Regions from separate parts of the Bacillus haynesii genome, predicted to be linked through region 1. Evidence: predicted binding sites of a transcription regulator. Region 1 holds the regulator's gene; each other region holds the start of a gene.
The links. The regulator LexA, encoded in region 1, represses DNA repair genes until DNA is damaged. The targets are predictions, from matches to a motif close to CGAACATATGTTCG.
Positions count from the first base shown of each region.

Region 2: a site for LexA is predicted at 1,374-1,387, ahead of ruvA (Holliday junction branch migration protein RuvA). Genes of this name have one in related genera too.
Region 3: a site for LexA is predicted at 1,332-1,345, ahead of H2R00_RS02800 (Y-family DNA polymerase). Genes of this name have one in related genera too.

Region 1 covers NZ_CP059494.1:1,105,276-1,108,554, forward strand. The annotation lists gene H2R00_RS05350 (DUF896 domain-containing protein) at 1-229, opposite strand, end outside; gene H2R00_RS05355 (YneB family resolvase-like protein) at 295-942, opposite strand; gene yneA (cell division suppressor protein YneA) at 961-1,272, opposite strand; gene lexA (transcriptional repressor LexA) at 1,424-2,047, shown strand; gene H2R00_RS05370 (NucA/NucB deoxyribonuclease domain-containing protein) at 2,244-2,672, opposite strand; gene H2R00_RS05375 (thymidylate synthase) at 2,999-3,279, opposite strand, start outside.
Region 2 covers NZ_CP059494.1:164,689-167,967, forward strand. The annotation lists gene H2R00_RS00800 (protein kinase family protein) at 1-563, opposite strand, end outside; gene H2R00_RS00805 (intercompartmental signaling factor BofC) at 808-1,329, shown strand; gene ruvA (Holliday junction branch migration protein RuvA) at 1,453-2,058, shown strand; gene ruvB (Holliday junction branch migration DNA helicase RuvB) at 2,068-3,072, shown strand; gene H2R00_RS00820 (DUF2905 domain-containing protein) at 3,065-3,265, shown strand.
Region 3 covers NZ_CP059494.1:575,409-578,687, reverse strand. The annotation lists gene H2R00_RS02800 (Y-family DNA polymerase) at 12-1,274, opposite strand; gene H2R00_RS02795 (YqzH family protein) at 1,550-1,762, shown strand; gene H2R00_RS02790 (MDR family MFS transporter) at 1,889-3,127, shown strand; gene H2R00_RS02785 (VOC family protein) at 3,179-3,279, opposite strand, start outside.

The DNA.
Region 1 (3,279 bases):
GCAATCGGCGGTTTCTTTTTTCCTGTTTGAGCTTTTCAGGAGTCACATCATTACCTTCAGGGTCAACAATCGTCACAGTTTTCAACGTGTTTTTCATAGACGCGCGGACGCCTTGAAGGTATTCCTGGCGAAGCTTCTGCTGTTCAGCTTTTTCTTCGTCTGTTAAAGATCCGCTCTTTGCTTTTTTGGCAAGCTCGTTAATTCTGGCTATTTTTTCTTTAGAAATCATAAAATACTCCTTTGATTCGGTATATATCCATCATACTACTAAATCAGCTTTCGTTTGACAACAGATTAGTCTGCAAGGCCGTCCTTATACTCCTGGTAGCGGCGGTGAACGGTTGCTTTTGAAATGCTGTATCCGAACCCTCTCAACACGGCTGCAATCTCCGCAAACGTCAGCTTGTTCTCCCTGAGTCTGACGATTTCTGAAAGAGGCGCTTCGATTCGCTCTCTCCCGCCGCCTTCATTGCGGTGTTTCAGGTTCCTCTCCGGGCGGTAGCCGTTTTCGACCGCCTTCTTCATTCCCCGTTTAATCTTCAAGTTATGTATTTTCCGCTGGTATTCCTCAACAATGCCGACAATCTCCAAAACCATCGAGTCCGCTTCGGAAAGCTCAAGCTTTCCGCGGTGAGCCAGCGTGTAGATTTGAACGCCTTCTTTATATAAACAGTGAAGAAGGGCAATTTTGGCATTCCCTCTGCCAAGCCGCGTATCATCCTGTATTAAAACCGCGTCAATATCTGATGTTTTGATTTCCTCGAGCAGATCGAAGACGCCGTCGCGGTCCATTTCATATCCGCTCGCCTGCTCGGAAATGACGTTCACGACGTTCATCCCGTGTTCGGCGGCAAGCGACTGAAGCTCTTCTTCCTGCCGCTTTAATGAGGTTTCCTGCTGCTCCTTCGCAGTGCTTACCCTGGTGTAAATAATCGCATTCATGGAAATCCCCTCAATCTTTTATTCTACAACTGCAAGCTGATATTGATCGGAGTGCTGTTTGGCTAACGGCAGGATCAAGACATCACCTGGCTTAATGACAGAGGTCGGCAGATTGTTTTTATCGGCGACCCACTCAATGAATTTTTGTTTGTCTGCGGGTTTTCCGCCTTTGATCCGGTCGGCCAGCTCCCACAATGTATCGCCATCTTGCACTTCTATTTTAACATATTGCTTTCTTTCTTCGATTTTACCGGCAAAAGACACAAACAGAATACAGCAGCTGATCACAGCAGTAAACAGACTGACAAAAATCAATGATTCACTTTTCATATCCATCACCCCAGAATGTTTGTTCGGTTTTATGATTTCAGTATACATACGAACAAATGTTTCTGTCAATTGTTTTTTTCGAACCTATGTTTGTACTCAAAGGAAAAACATGCTATAATCTAGCTAAAATCGACGTTTTGAGGTGCAAAAAATGACGAAGCTATCAAAAAGACAACTTGATATTTTGCGTTTCATTAAAGAAGAAGTGAAGCGCAAAGGCTATCCGCCTTCCGTCAGGGAGATCGGAGAAGCGGTCGGCCTGGCGTCAAGTTCGACGGTACACGGCCACTTGGCAAGGCTTGAAACGAAGGGATTGATCAGAAGGGATCCGACGAAGCCGAGAGCGATCGAAATTCTCGATACAGAGGAAGAAATTCACATTCCGAAAAACCAGGTTGTCAATGTTCCGGTCATCGGAAAGGTGACGGCCGGTACACCGATTACCGCAGTCGAAAACATTGAGGAATACTTTCCGCTTCCCGACCGCCTGGTGCCGCCGGATGAGCACGTCTTCATGCTGGAGATCATGGGAGAAAGCATGATCGATGCCGGAATTCTTGATCAAGATTATGTGATCGTCAAGCAGCAGAACACCGCAAACAACGGAGATATCGTCGTTGCGATGACCGAAGACGACGAAGCGACTGTTAAGCGGTTTTACAAAGAAGAAACCCATATCCGCCTTCAGCCGGAAAACCCGACGATGGAGCCGATCATCCTTCAGAATGTGACGATTCTCGGAAAAGTCATCGGCGTTTTCCGCACCGTTCATTAAAAATCGGACTCATCAGCAAAACCGCCGACCGGCGGTTTTTTTTCACGAAAAAACAGGCTCACATCCATTTGGCAATGAAGGATGCGAACCTGAAACAGAGGGATTGATAATATGCTTACATTACCATTATCCCCCATAAAGGTTTTTACGTCAACAAAAAATGTTTCCCTAAGGAAATATTTTTGTTGTTTGCCTGTTATTGAACGATAAACAAAATTCTGGTCCCGTCGGCGTAACCGCTCAGCCTGTTCCCGACCCAGGAGCCGGCTCCGCGGTTATCCGATGAGCTTACATATCTGACCGACGCTCCTTTGCCACCTTCTTCACACATGGCCATCGGCCATTCATCACGGTCAAAGCCCGGCTTAGTCGGAATCCCCTTCAATGATTCCTGGCGGCGCTTATCCGCTCCCGATCTTTCAATCGTGCAGACATCTGAATGCCCCGCTTTGATTGCATCGCTTATATGAGCGCCGGTTTCTGGATAGCGCGATGCCGGAAAATACAATATGTCATCATACCTTGCAGCACCTTCGGCTTGCTGAGGAGAATATGCGGCGCCTCCCGAAAGCCCAAGCAGTACCAATGCGGAAAACAGCAGATGAACCGCCCATTTTTTGATCATGACAAAAACAACCTCCCCTTGTATATGCTGGTTTCATTAACAGATTAAGAGAGAATTGTTTTTGCTTTTCGGGTTCTTTGTGAAAAAGACGTTTAGATTGTGTAAATGAACGTTTAGACGAAAATCTCTCCGGTGTTTGCATTTCTGCTCCGTCATAACCTTGAAAAAGCTCGATTTCGAGCTTTTTTAAACTGCACGTACTTTTGGCATCCGCTCTAAACGTCAACACGGCTGCCGTCAGTATACATGCGGCAGCCGGATACGCAACGTATTTTCAGAAAATGATTCATTCCCCCAACAAAAAAACAGGCGGCAAATCCGCCTGTTCATACGGCAACTTCAAATGTCAGCTTGTCGCCGTGCTTATAGTCAATTAATTTAAAATCATCGATTGTAAAGTCATAAAAGTTTTTGATGTCCGGGTTGATCCACAGCTTAGGCGCTTCATACTGCTCGCGTTTCATCTGAATGTTTAAATTGTCGATGTGACGGGTATAGATGTGGCAGTCACCTATATTGAAGATGTATTCGCCCAGCTCATAACCGAGGACCTGAGCGATCATGCGCTGCAAGACATTATATTGGAACACGTTGAACGGGTTGCCGA
Region 2 (3,279 bases), 940 kb from region 1:
AGCTTAGGAAGCCTCTGCGGGAAACGGCTTTTTTTGTAAATGGTTTGATAGGCTGTTTTTAAGTCATCCCATTGTCTGCATTCTTTCGTCTGCAAAAACCTGGCGACATCGATGACTTTGATTGTTCCAGACGGCGTCAATATCAGGTTTCGGAGGTGGATATCGGATGGATTCAACCCTTTCCGCCTCGCATCGTTCAATGCGCGGTCGACCTCGCAGATCATGTCATCATCGATCGGAATGCCTTTGTTTAAACACTCATAAAAAGTGTATCCTTTAATATACTCCATTAATATATATGATGGCCCTGTTTCATATATATCAGGATAATAATTCGAATCAGAAAGCTTTTTGTAAATCTCAGCTTCCCTTGCGGCAATGTTCTTAAATTCGGGAAAAAAGACTTTAAGAGCCATTTCCCTGCCCTCTTCAGTCAGCTTAAAAACGTATGCGCTCCTGCCTTTCCCGATCAACTCCAGGTCATCGGGTTTTTGGACAAGTTTGTTGAACTTTTTTTTCGTATCATACTTTACGGCTTCTGCATAGGTTTGCGCCTTTTTCACGCTGAGCTCACCTTCTTTTTAAGGGCTGGTTTCAAACGAAAAACTCTCTATAATGTTGTTTATACATGAGAACGGGCGGTTTTGCACCTTAAATGCTTTTGAGTTCTTCATATTGGTTTGAAAATGTAACATTCGTAAACCGGTTGTCATCTAAAAAGAGATCGCTTGCTTTTTTAGATTAATTTTTAAAAGCGTTGGTCAAACTATAGATATGATCGTTAAGGCAAAAAAGAAGGTGATATTGATGAACAGCCGAAGCAAGTTCAAAATCGGTTTATTGCTTATTGGAAGTCTGCTGGCCGCGCTCAGCTTTCACCTGGAGGCCTTGGCCGAAAAGCCGGCTAAAGTTCAAATCCAGCTTGAAAAGGTTTATCTGGATGGAGACGTTGGAATCGAAAATAAAGTAGAGGCCGCTCGTACACTGGAAGACTTTAAAGCTGCCTATAAAGGGTGGCAGCTTATCGATCAGAAAAAGGGGTTTATTCTGTTTCGCAAACAGGTGGACGACATTTCTCCCCTCAGCAAAACAAACGGTTATATCGGAGTGACGGAAGACGGCGTAATTTCGACTTTTCACGGCCGCCCTGGCATATTATCAGAACCGATTCAATCGTTTTTTCAGATTGATATAAAGCGCCTGGAAAGTCGGATGGCGGATGATTTGCGCAAAGGGATACCATACCGCACGAAAAAGGAATTTGAACATGTCATTGAAGCCGTAAAATCATCCGGAAGCCAACATCATGTAAAAGATATGAAGACATGACGCTGTTATGTCTTTTTTCAGCTGCAAACAGAACCCTTTTTTAGCGAACATATGTTAACTTTTTCATTCTAGCTTTGCCTGTTTTGTGTTACAATGAAGAGCAGTCAAAGAGGTGAATGAACGTTGATCGAATTCGTAAAAGGGACGATTGATTATGTATCGCCCCAATATATTGTCATTGAAAACGGCGGGATCGGCTATCAGATCTTTACGCCAAATCCGTTTATTTATAAGAAAAACAGCAAAGAAACAATCTATACATACCATTATGTAAGAGAAGACACAAATGCGCTGTACGGCTTTTCAACAAGGGAAGAAAAGATGCTGTTTACGAAAATGCTGAATGTTACGGGAATCGGCCCAAAAGGAGCGCTTGCGATCCTCGCCTCCGGCGATCCGGGAGCGGTGATTGAAGCGATCGAGAATGAGGACGAAGCATTTCTCGTCAAATTCCCCGGCGTAGGCAAAAAAACGGCAAGGCAGATCATCCTTGATCTGAAAGGGAAGCTTGCAGATGCTGTTCCTGACATCGCGGCCGATCTGTTTAACCATGAAGAGCGGGAGCAAATTCATGAAGCGGAAACGGCTCTTGAGGAGGCGCTTGAAGCATTGAGGGCGCTCGGCTATTCCGACCGGGAAATTAAAAAAGTCCAGCCTCATTTGAAAAAGGAAGAGGCGCTTTCGACGGATCAATACGTTAAAAAAGCATTGCAAAAATTGTTAAAGTAAGGTGATATCATGGATGAGCGGCTTGTATCAAGTGAACTAGACAACCATGAATCAGCGATTGAGCAAAGTCTGCGTCCGCAAAGACTGGCGCAGTATATCGGCCAGGAAAAAGTGAAAGATAACCTCAAGGTTTTCATCGAAGCTGCGAAAATGCGGGAGGAAACCCTTGATCATGTCTTATTGTACGGGCCGCCGGGATTGGGAAAAACGACGCTCGCCGCGATCATCGCCAACGAAATGGGAGTCAATCTCAGAACGACGTCAGGTCCGGCAATCGAGCGCCCCGGCGATTTGGCGGCGATATTAACGGCTCTGGAGCCAGGTGACGTTTTATTTATTGACGAGATCCACCGCCTGCACCGTTCGATCGAAGAGGTGCTGTACCCTGCGATGGAAGATTTCTGCCTTGATATCGTGATCGGCAAAGGACCGTCGGCACGTTCTGTGAGGCTCGATCTTCCTCCTTTTACCCTTGTCGGCGCGACCACAAGGGTCGGGCTGTTAACCGCGCCTCTCAGGGACAGGTTCGGCGTTCTGTCGAGGCTTGAGTATTACACGCGTGACGAGCTTTCGGAAATCGTGATCAGAACGGCAGAGCTGTTTGAAGTCGACATCGATTCGCTCTCGGCTCTCGAAATCGCGAGACGGTCACGAGGGACGCCGCGGATTGCCAACAGGCTTTTGAGGAGGGTCCGGGATTTTGCCCAAGTGCTTGGAAACAGCTCCATCACGGAGGAAGTGGCGGTTGATGCGCTTGAACGCCTCCAGGTTGATAAACTCGGGCTTGACCATATCGACCGCAAGCTTTTGCTGGGCATGATCGAAAAATTTGGCGGCGGTCCCGTCGGCATCGATACAATTTCGGCTACCATCGGTGAGGAATCTCACACGATTGAGGATGTGTATGAGCCGTATCTTCTTCAAATCGGTTTTATTCAAAGAACGCCGCGGGGACGCATCGTAACCCCTGATGTTTACAGCCACTTTAAAATGGAGGTTCCGAACCATGACTGAATTTCCAAAGATTTTAATGGTGCTGGGCGCCGTCATTTTTGGCATCGGTTTATTCATGCAAGTCATCGGCAGGCTTCCCGGCGATATTTTTGTGAAAAAGGGAAACGTGACGTTTTTCTTTCCGGTTGTTACATGCATTGTCATCAGCATCATTCTGTCCGTGGTGTTTTCGTTTTTCGGACGAATGAAATGATGCGAAATTCAAGT
Region 3 (3,279 bases), 530 kb from region 1:
GATTCTCCTTTCTATGCCTGATGGCCTCCGACCAATTTTGACCGCAGCCGGGCCGTCCCGGCGTTTGTATAGGAAACGGCCCGCAAAAGCGCTGTTGAGCCGTACCGTTCTCTGATGCCGTCCATCACATACCCGAGCTGCCGCTTCTTTTCCTGATCGGGGCGAAAAAGATCAAGCTGCATATTGGTGTCATCTTGAATATTGGACAAAGACACGGAAATTTTTCGAACCGTTTTGCCGGCATAAAACCGCTCGAACAGTGCCAGACATGTGTGGTAGAGATCAAGCGTGATATTTGAAGGGCTTTCCATTGTTTTTGAACGGTAAAATCCGCCGCCAAGCTCATCGCGGCTGTATTCGACGCCAAGACTGACGGTCCGGCCTGCCTGGCGGTGGGCGCGCGCCCTTTTGGCCACTTCCTCACACATTTCAAGAATGACATGCTTGACTTCATCCGGATTCGGATAATCGCGAAGCAGAATCTGGCTTTTTCCATAGCTGACCTGCCCCTCCATGATCGGCGCTCCGATCGCGGAAAGATCGATGCCCCAGGCGTGATAATAGAGCTGGTTTCCCATCACCCCGAATGTTTTCTCGAGCCGCCTGAGATCATAGTGTGCCAGCTGGCCGACTGTAAAAATCCCCATCCGGTTTAACGTCTTTTCCAGCCTTGAGCCGATTCCCCACATGCGGCGCAGCGGAGACAGCGGCCACAGCTTCGTTTTCACGTCTTCGTAGCCCCAGACGGCCACCCCGTCTGCTGATTTTTTCGCTTCAAGGTCAAGGCACAGCTTTGCCATCAGCAGATTCGGTCCGATTCCGACAGCACAGGGAAGGCCAAACTCCCTTTCCATATCATCTTGAATTTTCATCGCAATCGTTCGGGCGTCTCCCCACATGCTCTCAACACCGTCCACCTGAATAAAGCTTTCATCCACGCTGTACGTATGAATGGCATCAGGCGGCACATAGCGGCAGAACAGCCGGGTGAGCTCAGTAGAAACACGGACAAACAGCCCCATCTTCGGATTGACCAGCTTGATGCGCGGATCATCCGGCAGCTGATAAAGCCTTGTTCCCGTTTGAACGCCGAACTCTCTTTTCAGAGCCGGAGAAGCAGCAAGAACGATGCTCCCCTGCCGCTCCGTGTTTCCGACAACCGCCAAGAAGCAAGTCATCGGATCAAGTCCGAGCAGGACTGCGGCACAGCTTGCATAAAAGCTCCGCATATCAACGCACAAAACCGAACGCGACGGATATTGACTGTAATCCATATCTCTCCCTCCAGCAAGAACTGATGTTCGCACAATTAGTGTATGAATACTATACTCCGAATATACGTTCGATTTCCAGGCGTAATTTTATCCAAAGAAAATCCTGGATGAAAGCAATAAAAAACACCTTCTTTGGAAAGAAGATGACATGGTTGATCATTCCAGTTCGGAATGTTGCCGCATTCAGTTTTGATGGTTCAAATTGAAAGCTCCCTTGAGAACATCTGTTTTTCTTAGTAAGATAAAAGAAAAAGCGCTCCTAAAGGAGAAAACAAATGGATGAGAAACTGATTGAAAAAATGCTCGGACAGGCGCTGAAGCAGTACGGACGCAATGTTGCAACCGATCCGCTCAGCCCCGGTGAAAAAGAAATCCTGAAGCTGGCTTTGCAGGAAAGGCGGATCGAGGAACCGAATGAAGGGCTGCATGCCCATATCGAGGATGTCATCTATGATTATGTCACAAATCAAGGCTTGTTCTCATCATAAATCGATTTTTCCTTTCGGCTTCCTTTATACGGGAAGCCTTTTATCACCCAGCATTTAGAAATTCCTCTATTCACCGCCATCTGTTTCATGTATGATAACAAATAAAAACGTAACGGAGAGTTTATCATGAAACAAAAATGGCAGAACATCCACCCGCTCAGCTGGACCATTATTGTCGGAACCATTTTTGGACGTATGGGCACAGCCATGAGCATCCCTTTTTTAGCAATTTATTTGACACAAGTGAAAGGCGCCTCTTCCGGCTTTGCCGGCGCCGTCATTGCAGCGAGCTCTCTGATCGGAATTGCGGCAAGCTTTTACGGCGGGTACTTATCAGACCGGTTCGGCCGGAAAACCATCATGCTCGTTTCGATTTTCGGCTGGACGTTCGTGTTCGCCGGTTTTGCACTCGCCGATCATGTCTGGACATTCTTTGTCATGAATGCCTTAAACGGATTATGCCGCGCTTTGTTTGAACCGACTTCAAGAGCGCTGCTTTCAGACGTATCCAAACCCGAAACGCGCCTTTTCGTCTTTAATCTCCGCTATACTGCGATCAACCTCGGCGTCGTCTTCGGTCCGCTTTTAGGCCTGTATCTCGGATCTTCCAAAACGACGCTGCCGTTTTTCATTGCAGCGTTCATTTATTTTATTTATGCGGCGGTGCTGGTCATTCAATTTAAACACCATACCGTACCGGCAACTGAGCGTAATAAGCGTATAAAAGTGCGGGACGCGCTGGAGGTGACAAAAGCAGACCGGGTATTTACGATTACGCTAATCGGTTCGATTCTTTGTTTGTTCGGTTATTCCCACTTCACATCGACGCTTGCACAATACATGGCGGCCAGCCCTTTCATCGAAGACGGGACGAAAGTGTTCGGCATGATGCTGACGCTGAATGCCTTGGCCGTGCTTGCCGTACAGTACCCGATCGTACATATCGCCAAACGGTTTTCACCGATTTTATCGCTGATTGCAGGAAATGTGCTGATTAGCGGAAGCCTGTTCAGCCTCTCGTTTTTCCATGATCTATGGTCTATCGTCTTGATCATTATCGTGTTTACGATCGGGGAAGTGCTTCTCTTTTCGATGATGGATTTACTGGTCGACCGGATTGCCCGGCCTGAGTTGAAAGGCACTTACTTCGGGGCTATGGGCTTCACCCAGCTGGGAAGCGTGGTCGGTCCTTGGGCGGGGGGAATGCTGCTGGACGCCTTTGGAGCGGAAAAACCGTTTTTCACTTTTGCAATTCTGTCTGCTGTCACCATTTGCGGCGTTCCTTTCTTGGTAGCAGCCTTCCGGAAACTCAAAATAGATGAGGCAAAAGTCAAATTAAGTTCGAAAAAAACGATGCAGCATTAATTGAAAACAGGCCGGCTCACTCAAAGGCCGGCCTTCCGGCTGACGCCCGCCTCAAGGCGCAGCAAGCTCAACTTTGATGCGGTCCGGATCTTCGGTATACAAGGCATAATGCCCGCTTCCGCCGGCAAACGGATGTCTGTCTTCATATAAAA